4 regions of the Kitasatospora arboriphila genome follow, and region 3 is predicted to be linked to each of the others. Evidence: riboswitches for the same ligand, from Rfam matches in the RefSeq annotation. Region 3 holds a riboswitch; each other region holds the start of a gene.
What was found. A riboswitch is a leader RNA that binds a small molecule or an ion and turns the genes downstream of it on or off. The one in region 3 is predicted to bind cyclic di-AMP.
Positions count from the first base shown of each region.

Region 1: linked by a shared signal. The riboswitch ahead of ABD353_RS29370 (C40 family peptidase) and the one ahead of ABD353_RS38025 (M23 family metallopeptidase) in region 3 are both predicted to bind cyclic di-AMP.
Region 2: linked by a shared signal. The riboswitch ahead of ABD353_RS33190 (transglycosylase family protein) and the one ahead of ABD353_RS38025 (M23 family metallopeptidase) in region 3 are both predicted to bind cyclic di-AMP.
Region 4: linked by a shared signal. The riboswitch ahead of ABD353_RS03095 (transglycosylase family protein) and the one ahead of ABD353_RS38025 (M23 family metallopeptidase) in region 3 are both predicted to bind cyclic di-AMP.

Region 1 is NZ_BAAALD010000075.1:31,669-35,388, reverse strand. It holds gene ABD353_RS29375 (CocE/NonD family hydrolase) at 1-707, shown strand, start outside; gene ABD353_RS29370 (C40 family peptidase) at 659-1,726, opposite strand; cyclic di-AMP (ydaO/yuaA leader) riboswitch at 1,737-1,925, opposite strand; gene ABD353_RS29365 (C40 family peptidase) at 2,285-3,313, opposite strand; gene ABD353_RS29360 (NYN domain-containing protein) at 3,505-3,720, opposite strand, start outside.
Region 2 is NZ_BAAALD010000101.1:5,220-8,939, forward strand. It holds gene ABD353_RS33185 (hypothetical protein) at 1-693, shown strand, start outside; cyclic di-AMP (ydaO/yuaA leader) riboswitch at 1,185-1,336, shown strand; gene ABD353_RS33190 (transglycosylase family protein) at 1,338-2,498, shown strand; gene ABD353_RS33195 (pectate lyase family protein) at 2,623-3,585, opposite strand.
Region 3 is NZ_BAAALD010000158.1:3,643-7,362, reverse strand. It holds gene ABD353_RS38040 (alpha/beta fold hydrolase) at 1-722, opposite strand, end outside; gene ABD353_RS38035 (tautomerase family protein) at 871-1,080, shown strand; gene ABD353_RS38030 (YiaA/YiaB family inner membrane protein) at 1,107-1,397, opposite strand; cyclic di-AMP (ydaO/yuaA leader) riboswitch at 1,623-1,783, shown strand; gene ABD353_RS38025 (M23 family metallopeptidase) at 1,793-2,563, shown strand; gene ABD353_RS38020 (hypothetical protein) at 2,595-3,476, opposite strand; gene ABD353_RS38015 (GNAT family N-acetyltransferase) at 3,585-3,720, shown strand, end outside.
Region 4 is NZ_BAAALD010000003.1:176,339-180,058, reverse strand. It holds gene ABD353_RS03105 (hypothetical protein) at 1-1,478, opposite strand, end outside; gene ABD353_RS03100 (hypothetical protein) at 1,621-1,806, shown strand; cyclic di-AMP (ydaO/yuaA leader) riboswitch at 2,073-2,271, shown strand; gene ABD353_RS03095 (transglycosylase family protein) at 2,256-3,458, shown strand; gene ABD353_RS03090 (hypothetical protein) at 3,632-3,720, shown strand, end outside.

The sequences.
Region 1 (3,720 bases), on a different contig from region 3:
ACGCCAACCGGCCCGGCCGCTGGATCGGCGACGACGGCTGGCCCTCCCCCGACGTCCGCGAGGTGCACTACGGACTCGACGACGCGCTGCGCACCGCCGGGACGCCCTCCGGCGAGCGCTTCGTCCCCGTCCGCTCCCCGCAGCACACCGGCATCGACGCCGGGGCGCTCCGGCCGGCCGGCGGCGCGGCCGACCTGCCACCGGACCAGCGCGAGGAGGACGGCCGCTCGGTCTGCTTCGACTCCGTGCCGCTGCCGGAGCCCGAGGAACTGCTCGGCGGACCGGCGCTGCGGCTGCGGGTGCGCTGCGACGGCCGCCACGGGCAGGTCGCCGCCCGGCTCTGCGACGTGGCACCGGACGGATCGTCCACGCTGGTCACCCGGGGTGCGGCGGCGCTGGCCGGCGGCACCGGCCCGGTCGAGGTGGAGGTGGAGCTCGCCCCGGTCGCGCACGCCTTCCCCGCCGGGCACCGGATCCGGCTGGCGCTCTCCTCGGCGTACTGGCCCTGGCTGTGGCCGGTCGCGGAGACCGGTGGCTTCGAGGTGGACCCGGGCGGCTCGGTGCTGACGCTGCCGGTGCGGCACCTGGCGGCGGGCGCCGGCCGCGGGCCCGGCCCCACAGGGGGAGCCGGGCCCGCGGGGAGCCGCCGGACGGGCCGTCAGACCCGGACGATCGCCGAGATCGGCATGGCCGTCGCCGAGACGTAACGGACGACCGCACCGGTGTGCGGCGCGTGGATGACCTGCCCGCCGCCCACGTACATGCCGACGTGGTGCTGGTCGCCGTAGTAGATCACCAGGTCGCCGGGCTTGGCGTTGGCGATGTTGGTGCCGATGTTGGTGCCCGCGCCGGCCTGGGACTGCGAGGTGCGCGGGATCGAGACGCCGGCCTTGCCGTACGCCCACTGCATCAGACCGGAGCAGTCGAAGGTGCTCGGGCCGGTCGCACCGTACACGTACGGGGCGCCCAGCGCGGACTTGACGGCCGCGATCGCCTTGGCGGTGTACGAGCCCGAGGGCACGTCCACACTGCCGAGGTCGGGACGGGCGGTGTCCCGCGAGGCGCGGTCCGCGGAGGACTTGGCCGCGGAGGCCGCCTTCGCCTCGGCCGCGGCGAGGTCGTCCTTCTCCTTCTGCGTGAGGGTGTTCAGCAGGGCGCTGGCCTTGGCCAGCTTGTCCTGGAACTCCTCCTTCTTGGCCTTCAGCGCGCGGGTGCTGGTGTCCAGCTCGGCGAGCTTGTGCTCGGCCTCGACCTTCTGGCCGTCCAGCTTGGCCTGCTCGGCCTTGAAGGACTTGAGGGTGTCGGCCTGGGTGGCGCTCATCCGGCTGACCGCGCCGGCCTGGCCCAGGAACTCGCCCGGGTTGCTGGAGAGCATCAGCTGGACGGTCGGCGAGATGCCGCCGTCGCGGTACTGCTGGGCCGCGACCTCGGCGAGGCGGCCCTGGACGCCGCTGACCTCCGCCTGCTGGCGGGCGACCTGGTCCTGCAGCTGGGTGACCTGCTTCTGCAGGTCCTGCTGCTTCTGCTCGGCCGCGAGGTAGGCCTCGTTGGAGGCCTCGGCCTGCTCGTTGAGCTGGTCGACCTGGGCCGCGACCTGCTCCTTGGTGGGGGTCGGGTCCGCGTGCGCGCCGGTCTGCGAGGAGAGGGCCACCGCAGTGGCGGCTGCCGCAGTCAGGATCGAGGCACGGGTACGGCCGACGGGCTTGGGACGACGATGGGACGCCACGAAGGCGGACTCCTTCTTCCTCACACCGCCTACCGGGTGAGCTGACGGGTTCGGGCCGGAAGCATTGCCCTACGACGCCTCACGCCCGCACCCGCCCGTCCGCGGTCCGACCGCGGCCCGGCCGGCGCGGCCGACCTGACGCCGATTCACCCCGGGGGAAACGTGGTTCCCCGGCTCCGTTCGACAGCACCCCCGCAGGGGCTCCCCGTGGACGGTCGGGACCGTCCTGCTGCGTCGCGGACTCGGCGGCGACCACCGCCGCCGCCCGGGTTGGGCGAACCACTGTGCGGTGATCCGTGGGGATGACCCTAGTAACCGATCCGTGATCCGTTCAAATCCTTGTCAGAAAAACGACGGGGAAATGTTGTCGTGAAAATGTGATTGCGACCGCCGGTGACCGGTAATCCACGCTCGGCTGACGCGATGTCACCCGTCGGCGGACAAAACGCGACGCCCGGGCGTGTCGGAGATCACACGGTGATCGCGACGCGCCCGGGCGTGTCATGCGGCATCAGAAACGCCGCAGGTGAGGCTTATGTCCGAATTGCTACTGGAGGGTCAGACGCGGCGGATCGTCTTGATCGGCAGGGTGTCGGCGTCCATCACCTTCACCACGTCGCCGGTGTGCGGCGCGTGGACGACGAGGCCGTTGCCGATGTACATGCCGACGTGGTGCGCGTCCGAGTAGTAGATGACGAGGTCACCCGGCTGGGCGTCGGCCAAGGAGGGTACCCGGGCGCCGACGCTCGCCTGCGACTGCGAGGTGCGCGGCAGCGACACGCCGGCCTTGGCGTACGCCCACACCATCAGACCGGAGCAGTCGAAGGAGTTCGGGCCGGTGGCGCCCCAGACGTACGGGGTGCCGCGCTTGCCCATCGCCGCGGCGACCGCGGTGGCCGCGTAGCCGGAGGCCGGCGGCAGGCTGCCCAGGTCGTAGCGGCTGTCGCCGCGCGAGGCGCGGTCGGTGCCGAGGACCGCGGCGCGCTCGGCGGCGGTCAGCGTGCTCAGCAGGCTCTGGGCCTCGGAGAGCTTCTTCTGGACCTCCGACTTGGCGTCGTTCAGGACCTGGGTGGAGCGGTCCAGCTCGGACAGGATGGCGGCGGCCTCCTGCTTCTGCTGGTCCAGCCGGCGCTGCTGGTCCCGCAGGCCCTTCAGCGTCGAGGCCTGGGTGTCGGTGGCCTGCTCGTTGCTGGACGCCTTCGCGAGGTAGTTGTCCGGGTTCGAGGAGAGCATCAGCGCGACCGTCGGGTCGACGCCGCCGGTGCGGTACTCGTCGGCCGCGACCGCGGACAGGCCCGACGCCACCTGGGAGAGCTGCTCCTGGCTGCGGGCGATCTGGTCCTGCAGCTGGTCGGCCTGCTTGCGGAGCTGGTCGGCCCGCTCCTTGGCGCCGTTGTACTTCTCGGCCGCCTGCTCCTGCTCCTCGAGCAGCTTGTCGACCTGGACCTTCACCTCGTCCTTGCTCGGCTTCGCCGGCGCGGCATGCGCGGCGGCCTGGGCCGACAGGGCGACCGCGGTCGCGGCGGCAGCGGTGAGCACGGTGACCCGCGCGCGGCTCGGCTGCTTGGGACGGCGGTGGGAGGCCAAGGGACTAGCTCCTTCTTCCTGCTGGACTCACCCGATCGGGTGGACGTCCGGAAAATAGGTTTGACGCCAGACCCTAGTGAAGATCCGCCCCCTGCGCCACTCCCGTGCCGGGCGAACTTGGCGCGGAACGCTGGATTTCACCACCCCGACACAACCCCGCCACCATGCCCTCCACCTGGGCCGACGACCCGTCAGGGCCGGGCGAGCCGGTTGAGCAGCAGGATCGACGCGACCGGGCGTGCACCGGCCTTCCGTACGCCGTCCGCAACCTCCCGATCCGTGGAGACCACCACGACCGGCCGGCCCTGCGGCTCGGCCCGCACCAGGCGGCGGATCAGCTCGTCCGCGGTCTCCCCGGTGCGGCTGAAGCGCACCCGGACCCCGCGCGGCGGCGCCATGATCACCGG
Region 2 (3,720 bases), on a different contig from region 3:
ATCGTCTCCGTGGCGGGCGCCGGTTGCGGCTGTGCGCCGCGCCGCGCCTGGTCCGCCTCGCCCGCGCCCGCGTGGGCGGCGGCCGCCGGAACCGCCCTCGCCCGCTGGCCCGATCCCGACTGCGCCGAGTCGCCGTACGAGGGGCGGGGCGTCGCGCAGACCGACCGGATGCCGGTGGCCGGCGAGGAGCGGATGCTCGGGCTGGACGGTCCGCTGCTCGTCGAGGGGCCGTTCTGGTGCCTGTTCGCTCCGGCCGCGACGGCGCTGAACGGGGTGCCCGACGACCCGGACGGGCTGCCGGAGCACGCCCTGGTCCGCTGCACCCCGCTGGCGGTGGCCGACGCCCGCCCGGGCGGGGCCTGGGTGCGCGTCGCGGTCGAGGAGGTGGTGCGGCTGACGGAGGTGCGGGAGCGCTGGGCGCCGTCCTCGGCCGGTTCGGTCGCCGGCCTGTTCCCTCCGGAGGGCGCCTCCGTCGACCGCTGCAGCGTCCGCCGCGGTCCGCTGCGGTACGTGGAGTGGTCCGCCCAGGGCGATCTGGGCCGCCGGGCGGTGCTGTGGGAGGGCGACGGCCGGTCGGTGCTGCTGATGTACGCCGAGTGGTCCTTCGACGAGGACGACGTCGTGTTCGGCCACCGGCCGCTGACCGCGGCGGAGGCCGCCGACGTGCGGGCCTGCTGGCCCGCGGAGGGCTGAGCGGACACCCGCCGCGCGATCCCCGTTCCGACACGAACGGATGGCCGCCGCGGGCGCCCGGCGGACCCGAACCTTCCGTTCCGGTCCGCGCCGGACCCTCGGTTCGTGCCGTGATCGTCCCGGCGGGGCCCGGCGGCGGACCCGCCGGGCCCCGCATGCGTGCATTTTCGGCCGACTTCGCCGCCCCGCCGCACAGAAATGCCACCGGGAATTTCCCAGGGAATTTCCACGGAATTCGTCCGATCCGCGCCGCCGCGGACACGTCAGGGCCGCTGCCGCCCCCCGCGACCTGCGGCGCCGCGCGGGCGGGCAGTGGCGCGCGGGGCGGCGTGCGGCCGAAATGCACGCATGCGGCACCGAAGCACTCGTGATGATTGTGTGATGTTCGGGATGCTGGCTTGTTATCGCAGTGATGATCCCTCTAATGTCCACCTCAGCCCGACAGCACGGGCGCCCGAGGCGCGGCACGCCGAACCCTGCCCACCGCGTCGACCGGGTCACCGACCAGACCCTGGGCAGGGACGGGGGACCCAGTTTCGACGCCGCCCCCACACGGCTAGGGGTGAAGCCGCCTCAGTGCGGCCGGGCCACCTCCCGGTCCGAACCCGACAGCTCACCTCGCAGGCGTGCGGAGAGGGAACTCGATGGGTTTCATCGGCTCGGGCCGTCACCGCCGCCCCACCCAGACCGAGCGCGCCGTCGCGGCCGCAGGTGTGGCAGGTGCGGGTCTGGCGATCCCGCTGCTCACCGCGACGGGCGCCCACGCCGCCCCGGTCACCACCTGGGACGCGGTGGCCCAGTGCGCCAGCGCGGGCAACTGGGGCAAGAGCGTCGGCAACGGCGAGTACGGCGGCCTCCAGCTCGACCTGCGCACCTGGGTCGCCTACGGCGGCGACAAGTTCGCCTCCACGCCCGACCGGGCCACCAAGGAGGAGCAGATCGCCGTCGCAGAGCGCGTCCTGGAAGACCGCGGCGCGAAGGCCTGGGGCAACTGCGGCAAGTCCGCGGGCCTCACCGGCGAGGGCAAGCCGGAGACGGTCGACCAGGACTCCCAGGGCTCGACGGCGCCGGCCGCCACCACCGCGCCGACCGACCGCGGCGCCTCGGCGCCGGTCTTCACCGGCATGCAGGGCCGGGACGCCAGCGGCGTCTACTGGTACCTGGTGGACGGTCAGTGGTACTGGACGACCAGCCAGGAGATCTACGACTACTACACCGGCCCGACGGCCCCGACCGCCCAGAGCCAGTCCACGGCGCCGGGCCAGGCCACCACCGCGCCGACCCTGCCCGCCGCACAGGGCAACGCCACCACGCCTCCGACCATCGACCCGATCACGGGCCTCCCGGTCACCCCCGACCCGACCGGCACCACGACCGCCCCGGTGCCGGGCACCACCACGGCCCCCGGCACGCCCGCCCCGGGCACCGCCGCACCGGACGCCGCGCCCCCGGTCATCGACCCGATCACGGGCCAGCCGGTCACCCCCGGCGCGACCACCGCGCCGGCCACCACCCCCGGCACGCCGGCCCCGAGCACCACCGCGCCGGCCACCACCGGCCCGGGCACCACCGCCGACCCGGCCGCCACCACGGCCACCACGGCCACCACGGCCACCCCGGCTCCGCAGGCCACCACGCCCGCCGCGCAGCCCGACACGTACACGGTGGCGGCCGGCGACACGCTCTCCGACATCTCCGACAAGAACAAGCTCGGCGGCTGGAAGCAGGTCTACGACGGCAACGAGGGCACCATCGGCCAGGACCCGAACCTCATCAAGCCCGGCCAGGTCCTGAAGATCAAGTAACAGCGGCACCGCAGGCGCACCGACGCCGGCGGCCCCGGGACGCTCCCGGGACCGCCGGCGTCCTGCTGTTCCGGCGTCGGATCCGGCCGGCACCGGGTCCGGCCGGTGCCGCACCGGTCCGGCGTCAGATCCGGCCTGTGCCGGCGCCCGCGGTGTCCACGGCCGCCACGGTGTCCGCGCCGGTCGGGTCGTAGGCGTAGGGCGCGGCGGTGAAGCTGCCGGTCCGGGTGATGTCGGTGGTGGTCGAGCCGAGGTCGTTGCGGAACAGGTTGGCGTAGCCGTCGGTCTTGCTGTCCCCGGTGGTGGTGACGGACTCGAAGGAGCCGGCGAAGGCGTTCCGCTCGACCAGCACCTGGGCGCCCATCCGCGAGTGGACGGCGCTGTCGCCGACGTTGCCGAAGTAGTTGCTGTAGACGTGGGCGGTGCCGAAACGGACGCTGGGCAGCCGCGAGTTGACGTTGTCGAACCAGTTGTGGCCGTAGGTGACGTGCAGCTTGCCGGTGTCCTCGGCGGCGTTGCCGTCGGAGTGGCCGACCAGGCTGACCTTGTAGTGGTCGTGGAACTTGTTCCAGGAGACGGTGATGTTGTCCGAGCCGTGCGTGATGTCCACCAGGCCGTCGTAGTAGTCCTTGCCGTGGCTGCGGTCGGAGGACAGGTCGTTGTGGTCCACCCAGACCTTGGTGGAGGCCTGGACGGTGATGGCGTCGGTGCCGACGGCCTTGCTGATGTTCAGGTTCCGGAGCACCACGTTGGTGGCGTTCTTGACCCGCAGTCCGCCGCCGGTGAGGCCGGAGCCCGCGCCGACGCCGATGACGCTGGTGTTGGAGCCGACGTCCACCTGCCCGGCGAGCGCGATGGTGCCGGAGACGTACACGGTCTTGGCGGCGCTGCCGGCCACCGCGGTCCTCAGCGCGGCCAGGGTGGTGACGGTGGTGCGGCTGCCGCCGGCGCCGCCGGTGGTGCCGGCGGCGTAGCCGTACGGGGAGCTCTCGTAGGCGGCGGCCTGCGCCGGCCCGGCGGTGGTGGCGGTGAGGCCGGCGGCCAGCACGGCGCCGACGGCGGCGGCCAGCGCCCGGCGTCCGGGCACGGCACGTCGAACTGTTGCGATTATGACAATCAGTCCCTCGATAGGACGGGTGGGGGGTACCGCCCGGCGGGCGGCGGCAGGCCTGCTCGACACCGCACGGCGGACGGGGGGCGGGGTCGGGCCCGGACGATCCGC
Region 3 (3,720 bases):
AGTGCCGAGGCCTGCCGCTCGGCGAGCGCCGCCGGGTCGGGGAAGTCCGGGTCCCGGCTGCCCATGACGACCAGCGCCGGGCACTGCACGTCCGCGCCCCAGCCGGTCGGCGCGGAGTCGCCGCGGACGTAGCCGCGGACCGCCCGGCGGCGCCCCGGCTGCTTCAGCGCGGCGACCAGCCGGGCCCGCTGGGCATCGAAGTCCGCGGGCCGCGCGGTCGGGAAGTAGAACTTCTGCGCGGCGCCCCACAGCCCGGGGAACCAGGTGACGGCCGGGGCGAGCAGGCCGACCATGGCCTTCTGCAGCAGGTTCGGCGGGAAGTTCTCGAAGAAGGCGTCGACCAGGACGATCCCGGCGACCCGCTCCGGGGCGTCCGCGGCGACCCGGACGACGGTGGCGCCGGTGTACGAGCTGCCCACCAGGACGGCGCGGTCGATGCCCAGGTGGTCGAGCAGGGCGCGGACGTCGCCGGCGATCGCGGTCGGCGAGTAGTCGTCCCACGCGGCCGAGGACTCGCCCATGCCGCGCAGGTCCATGGTGACCACCCGGTGTCCGGCGGCGGTGAGCAGCGGGTGCAGGTGCCGGTAGGCCGACCGCAGGTCGAGCATCCCGGGCAGCAGGACGACGGGGGTGCCCGTGCCCTGCTCGGTGTCGTCGTACGCCAGGCGGCCGCCGGGGACGTCCAGGTGGCGGGTCTGCAGGGCGTGCTGGGTGTCGTTCACGGCCGGCCTCCTTGGCCTCGCTGACGCGGCTGATTGCCCGTAGCCATAAAGCTACGGCTAATAGCCTTAGCCGTCAAGGGCGGCGCGGCGGCTCGTGCCGGCTGCGGTAGCTTTCGGCGACCGCGGGAACCGAGAGACCGGAGGCGTCATGCCCCTCATCACCGTCAAGCAGCTGGCCGGCCGCACCGAGGAGCAGCGCGCCGAGATCGCCCGCGAGCTCACCGCCGCCTACGCCCGGGCGACCGGCATGGACCCGGAGAAGGTCTGGGTCGTCGTCGAGGAGATCCCGGCCGAGAACTGGGCGGCCGGCGGCGAGACCTTCGCCGCCAAGCAGGCCCGGGCCGCCTCCGCCGGCTGACCGCCGCGGGCCGGGCCCGCGGGGGCTCAGAGGTTGTCGGCCCGGAACGGGTCGTGTTCGGCCAGCAGCTTGTCCAGCCTGGCCTGGTCCACCCGGGACACCAGCTCGCCGGCGTCCTGGCGGTCGCGGACCACCTTGGCCAGCGTGAACGAGGACGTGATCACGTACAGCAGGGCGACCGCCAGGAAGGCGCGCATCCAGGCGTCCACCGGGAGGCGGGCGATCCCGATCGCCAGGGCGGCCGTGGCGAGGGCGAAGGACAGGACGGCCTGCACGTAGTAGGCGGCCGTGGTGCGGGACTGCATCGGTGCGCTCATGCCTTGCAGGGTCCCGGAGCGGGCACCGGCCCGCATGAGTACGGATACTCACCCCGAGGGGGGCGATCACCCTCCGTCAGGGGCGGATTCACAATCTATGGCAAATCGCCCATCCTGCGCGTAGCCCTTACGAATCCACCGTCGCAGACGCTTGGAATCAAGGCGTGCCTAGCATTAACGTTTGATAACGCAGCGCGGTCGGCAACGCCGTACCGACACGGCACCGTGCGCGTGTCGCTCAATCCCGCGGCTGCCTTCGCCGGTGGTCACGGGAGCCGGGGAACCACCTTCCTTGGGGTGAATCGGCCGGGCCGGTGGCCCAGCCGTAGGAGACCTTCCTGCTCCGAACCCGTCAGCTAACCCGGTCGGCGAGGGAAGGAAAGGAGTGCGCCCCCGTGGCGTCGACGCACTCGGCGGACTCCACCGCCGCAGCCACCCAGCTCCTCGACCACCCCTGGGAGCAGGCCGACCAGGCCCGCCACCGGATGCCCCGGCAGACCAGGGGCGGCAGCCCGCTGCTGGGCGTCACCGCCACCGTGGCCGCCACCCTCGGCGCCGCCGGCATGACCGCGGCCGCCCCCGGCCCGGCCGCCGCGGCCGAACCCGCCGTGAGCGCGCCCGACCAGGCCGCCGACTCCGCCGACCCGGGCCTCGCCCTCTTCGCCCGCATCCAGCAGCAGGCCGACCACCGCACCGCCGCCGACGAGGCCGCCCGCCTCGCCGCCGCGCAGGAGGCCGAGGCCCGCCGCGCCGCCCAGGCCGCCGTCGAGGCCACCGCCCTCGCCCTGCCGACCACCGGCTACACCCTCGGCGCCCAGTACGGCCCCGGCGGCCACTGGGCCCACCTGCACACCGGCCTCGACTTCCAGGCCGCCACCGGCACCCCGGTCACCGCCGTCGGCAACGGCACCGTCACCTCGGCCGGCTGGGCCGGCTCCTACGGCTACCGGATCGTCGAGACCCTGCCCGACGGCACCGAGGTCTGGTACTGCCACCTCAACCGGCTCGCGGTCACCGACGGCCCGGTCGAGCGCGGCACCGTCCTCGGCACGGTCGGCGCCACCGGCAGCGTCACCACCCCCCGCCTCCACCTCGAGATCCGCCCCGCCGGCGGCGCCCCCGTCGACCCCCTCGGCTGGCTCCGCTCCCACGGCGTCCAGCCCTGAGAAGTCCTTTCCCGGGTGCCCCCGCGCGCCCCTATTGCTCCTCCTGGCGGGCTGCGGCGTAGGCCTCCAGTTCGGCGGTGCCGGGTTCGGGGGCCAGGTCGGGGTAGTCGGTGAGCAGCAGGGCCGGCAGCCCCGGGACGGTCCACTGCCCGCACAGCCACAGCGCGACGTCCGCCACGACCTGCTCGAAGTCCTCGAACTCCCCCCGCAGCTCGTACGGCATCGGCTCGCCCTGCGCGGTCAGCGCCGCCAGGTTCCGGTAGCTGCGCTGCATCAGCCCGTACTCCAGCAGCCGCCGCGCCCCGTCCGTCGCCATGCCGATCGACAGCAGGTGCGCCTCGCCCCAGCCGAGTGCCGCGTCCGCCCCGGTCATCGGGTCCAGTGCGCCGCCGTCGACCAGGGCCGCGTACGCCGCCGCCCGGTCCTCGGGCTCCAGGGCGCGGAAGCCGTCCAGCCAGGCCCGCACCGCGTCGGTGTCCGCGGTGTCCACCCCGTCCGCCCGCAGCAGCAGCGTGTAGAGCCGGGGCCAGGTCAGCAGCTGCGGCCGCCGCAGCAGCGTCCCGAGCAGTTCGCCCTGCCATTCCGCCTCGGCGTGCAGCCGTTCCTGCCGCTTGGCGTTGAGCCGCCGGGCGGCCCGCTGGTGGTCGATCAGCAGCCGGACGGTCTCGCCGTACACGCCGGGGTCGCCCTCCGGCTGGACGTACAGGTGGAGCCGTTCGTGGAGCAGTTGTTCGACCACGGCGGAGCCGAGTTCGGGCCAGCCGTCGTGGAGCGGTGCGCCGCCGAGTTCCAGCAGGGTCAGGACCTGCTGGACGGCCTCCTCCGGTACCGGGGGCAGTGCCTCGGCGTCCGCCCAGGCGAGCAGGGACTCGGCGCGGGTACGGGGGATGAGCTGCAGGTCTTCGTCGTCCACGCCGGTACCGTAGCCGGTGCGGGGTCCGGCGCGCGGCACCCGGGCCCGCCGCGGGCCGGGGGTGCGGCCGGGGGTGCGGCCGGGCCGGCCGGGGTAGGGTCGGCGGCCATGACAGCCGAACAGGTCCGGACGGTCCGCCAGGTTCGCCTGGTGGGCCCGCGCCTGGCGATCCGCGAGTTCCGGCTGGACCCGGAGGACGTTCTCGCCCTGCACGCCGTCCTCGGCGACCCGGAGACCGTCCGGC
Region 4 (3,720 bases), on a different contig from region 3:
GTCAGGTGGCTCCGACCGATCGTCACCGTCGTTCCGGCGAGCTGGTGTTTGGCCGTGGCGACCGCGTAGTCGGACTGGCCCGCGGCGTCGATCAGCAGGCCGTCGAAGACGGTGCCCTTGTCCCGGCCGAGCGCGTGCACGGCCACTCCCCCGGCGCCGTTGCCGTACAGCACGCCGCCGTTGTAGTCGAAGTCGTTGAGGTAGGCGCCGTGCTCGACGCCCCAGCCGCCGTTGTGGTACGCGACGAAGCGTTCCAGGGTGTGGTGGTGACGGGCGTTCAGCCAGACGAAGAGGCCGTTCTCGAGGTTGTTGTGGGCCAGGCAGCGCTCGAAGGTCCAGACGCCCTCGCTGGTCTCCGGCCACTCGTAGCCCGAGGCGCCGGTGGCGCCCTGGACGCCGACGGCCACGCAGTCGCGGGCGGTGCCGCCGGTGCCGGCGCCGAGCGAGAAGCCGGTGAGCCGGTAGCCGCGGGGGTTCGGCTCGTGGACGGTGCGGGAGGCCACGCAGGACTCGTAGGTGATGTCGTCGGACGGCGCCTGCGGGGTGCGGGTGTCCAGCGGGCCGTCCCACCAGTAGGCGTCCTCCCAGGTGTTGTGGCTGATGCAGCTGCGGAAGGTGATGCCGTGGCTGGCGTGCGGGACGAAGGCGTGGCTGCCGCTGTCGCGGACCACCACGCCCTCGACGACGGTGCCGCGGGAGGTGTCGCCGAGCATGTGGAAGTGCAGGCCGTACCGGCCGAGCACGGGCTCGGTGACCGGCGAGCCGTTCCAGGTCTCCTTGCCCGGCTGCCGCGGGCCGAGCCAGCGCAGCGCGGCGTGCCGGACGTCGGCCCGGCGCGAGCTGGTCAGGTGGACGTGGGCACGGCCCTCGGCGGTGCCCTCGATCCGGACGCTGCGGGTCAGGTTGAGCACCTCGGCGCCGACCGCGACGCCGCCGCCGGCGGTCACCCGCGGGTGCGGGTGTGCCAGGGGTGCGGTCAGCGTGACGGTCTTGCCGTCGACCCGTCTGATCGTGCACAGATCGTACCGGGTGGAGAATTCGTCCTCGCTCGGGGGTCCGGTCGGCGTGACGGCCAGCTCGTCGCCCGCCCGCCAGCCGACGGGCGGCTCGGCCAGCCGCAGCTCGGTGTCGCCGGCCCGCAGCGCGGCGGCGGCGCGGACCCAGGCGGTCTTGGCGGCGCCGTCCAGCCGCAGGTAGCCGGTGCCGGTCACCCAGAGCCCGGTGTCCCCCTCCACCACCGTCATGCCGCCGCCGCGGAAGCTTTGTTCGTTTACGGACGGAAATCTCAGGGTGTGCACGGAGCCGTCCGCCGGGGCCAGCGCCAGGACGCCGCGGACCTCCACGGCGCCCGCGGAGGAGAGCGTGAGGCTGCGCCCGGGGGCGAAGACCAGCGAGCCGCCCGGCTCGACCACCAGGGAGCCGATCGACGCGTCGGCGTCCAGCAGGACGCGGTCGGCGATCCTGACGGCGCTCCTCACCCCGGGGACGGCGCCGCCCCAGCCCGCCGGGTCGGACCAGCGGCGGCCCGTCAGATCGACCGGGGAGGGCGAGGGGTCGACAGGAGCCGGGGCAGCCCGCGCATGCCCGGCAGAGGGCCCTCCGGAGGCCGCGGGGAGGGGCGTGGCCGCCGACGCCGGCGCGGCCGACGAGGCGAGCGCACGGCGGGCCAACTCGCCGCCGCCGACCGCGGCCGCGGCGGTGGAGATCCCGAGCCAGACGAGCATCCTGCGCCGGCCGACCCGGCGGTGCGGCGCCGGCCGTCGCGGCACTCCGCCGGACTCCGCCTCCCGGTGCTGCCCGTGGTGATCCATGAGCGGTCGACCCCTCCCCCGGGCCGTCGCCCGGCCCCCCGTCCTGAAGCATAAACAGGCCGGTTTTCCCGGAAGGGCCTTGCCGGAAATCGACAGAAGTCGATCACGAAAAGATCAAGGGGTCGATCATGGAATATACCAAGATCGGCTGTGACCGGCATCACACATGTTTGCGGTTTGAACTTAACTCTGTCTAATGTCCTCCCACGTTCGTGGTCACACGGACCCAGTTGGCCCGAACGCCGAGTCCTGCCGGCGGTCCGACTGGCAATGCGAAACGCACTTCGGCAGGGGCGGGGGAACCAGGTAAGTCGCCCGGGAGCGGTCCAGCACCGCTCCCCGGCTTGGGGTGAAGCCGCACGCGCGGAAACGGCGAGGGATCGCCGGATCCTGCGCGCGCGGCCGGGCAACTCCAGCCCGAATCCGACAGCTCACCTCGCAGGCGTGGGAGAGGAACGCTGCTTCATGCTGTCCATCAACTCCAAGCGCGGCCGCCGCATTCTCGCCACCACCGGCGTCGTCGGCATCGGCCTCAGCATCCCGTCGCTGGCCGCCGGCACCGCCTCCGCCGCCTCGGTCTCCACCTGGGACAAGGTCGCCCAGTGCGAGTCCTCCGGCGACTGGCACATCAACACCGGCAACGGCTTCTACGGCGGCCTCCAGTTCACCAACAGCACCTGGACCTCCTTCGGCGGCGGCAGCTACGCCTCCCGCGCCGACCTGGCCACCAAGGACCAGCAGATCGCCGTCGCCGAGAAGGTGCTGGCCGTCCAGGGCCCCGGCGCCTGGCCCGTCTGCTCCGTCAAGGCCGGCCTGACCAAGGGCGGTCCGGCCCCCGAGATCAACACCGGCGGCTCCGCCTCCACCCCGGCCCCGGCGGCCACCACCCCCGCCAAGCCGGCCGCCCCGGCCGCGCCGGCCGCGCCGGCCGCCTCCACCGGCTCGACCGCCTCCACCGGCACCTCGCAGGACGGCAAGGCCTGGCAGGGCCAGAAGTCCCGGCAGGGCCAGTGGAGCCACGGCGCCACCTACACCGTGCGGGCCGGCGACTGGCTGTCGACCATCGCCGAGCACAACCACGTCCAGGGCGGCTGGCAGAAGCTCTACGAGATCAACAAGTCGGTCCTGAAGAACGGTCCGCACACCATCTACCCGGGCCAGAAGCTGTCGCTGGGCACCCCCGCCAAGGCGTCCTCCACCCCGGCCCAGGCCGCCCCGGCCGCCGCCAAGCCGGCGACCACCGCGGTCAAGGCGAGCACCACCACCACGACCGCGCAGACCGCCACCGGCTCCAAGGCCGCCGCGGTCAACTTCGCGCTCTCCAAGGTGGGCCAGGCCTACATCTACGGCGGCACCGGCAACGGCGGCTGGGACTGCTCCGGCCTCACCCAGGCCGCGCTGCGCGCCGCGGGCATCTCCGTCCCGCGCGTCGCCGCCGACCAGGCCGACTACTCGACCCGCGTCTCGCTGGACAACCTGCAGCCGGGCGACCTGCTGTTCTGGTCCAACAACGGCAGCAACTCCGGCGTGCACCACGTCGCGCTCTACATCGGCGACGGCAAGTACGTCGAGGCCGCCAACCCGAGCGCCGGCGTCCGCGTCCAGACCATCGCCAACTGGGCCCCGGACTTCGCCGGCCGGGTCTGAACCGCCCCTCCCGGCGTCACACACGCCGGGGCAGGCGCCCGAAGCCGTACCTGGGTCCCTCGGCCCGGGCGCTCCTCTCCCCCTCCGCAGCCCCGGAGCGGCCTCCCGCCGCCCCGGGGCTGCGGCCTGCCCGCGCGGATAGGCTGACGCTCCCACGGAGTTGAGGAGCCGCCATGGCAGCGAAGGTCACCGTCACGCTGGACGCCGATCTGGCGATCGAGGTCATGCTGGCCGTCGGGGCGGGCAACCCGCAGGACGCGGT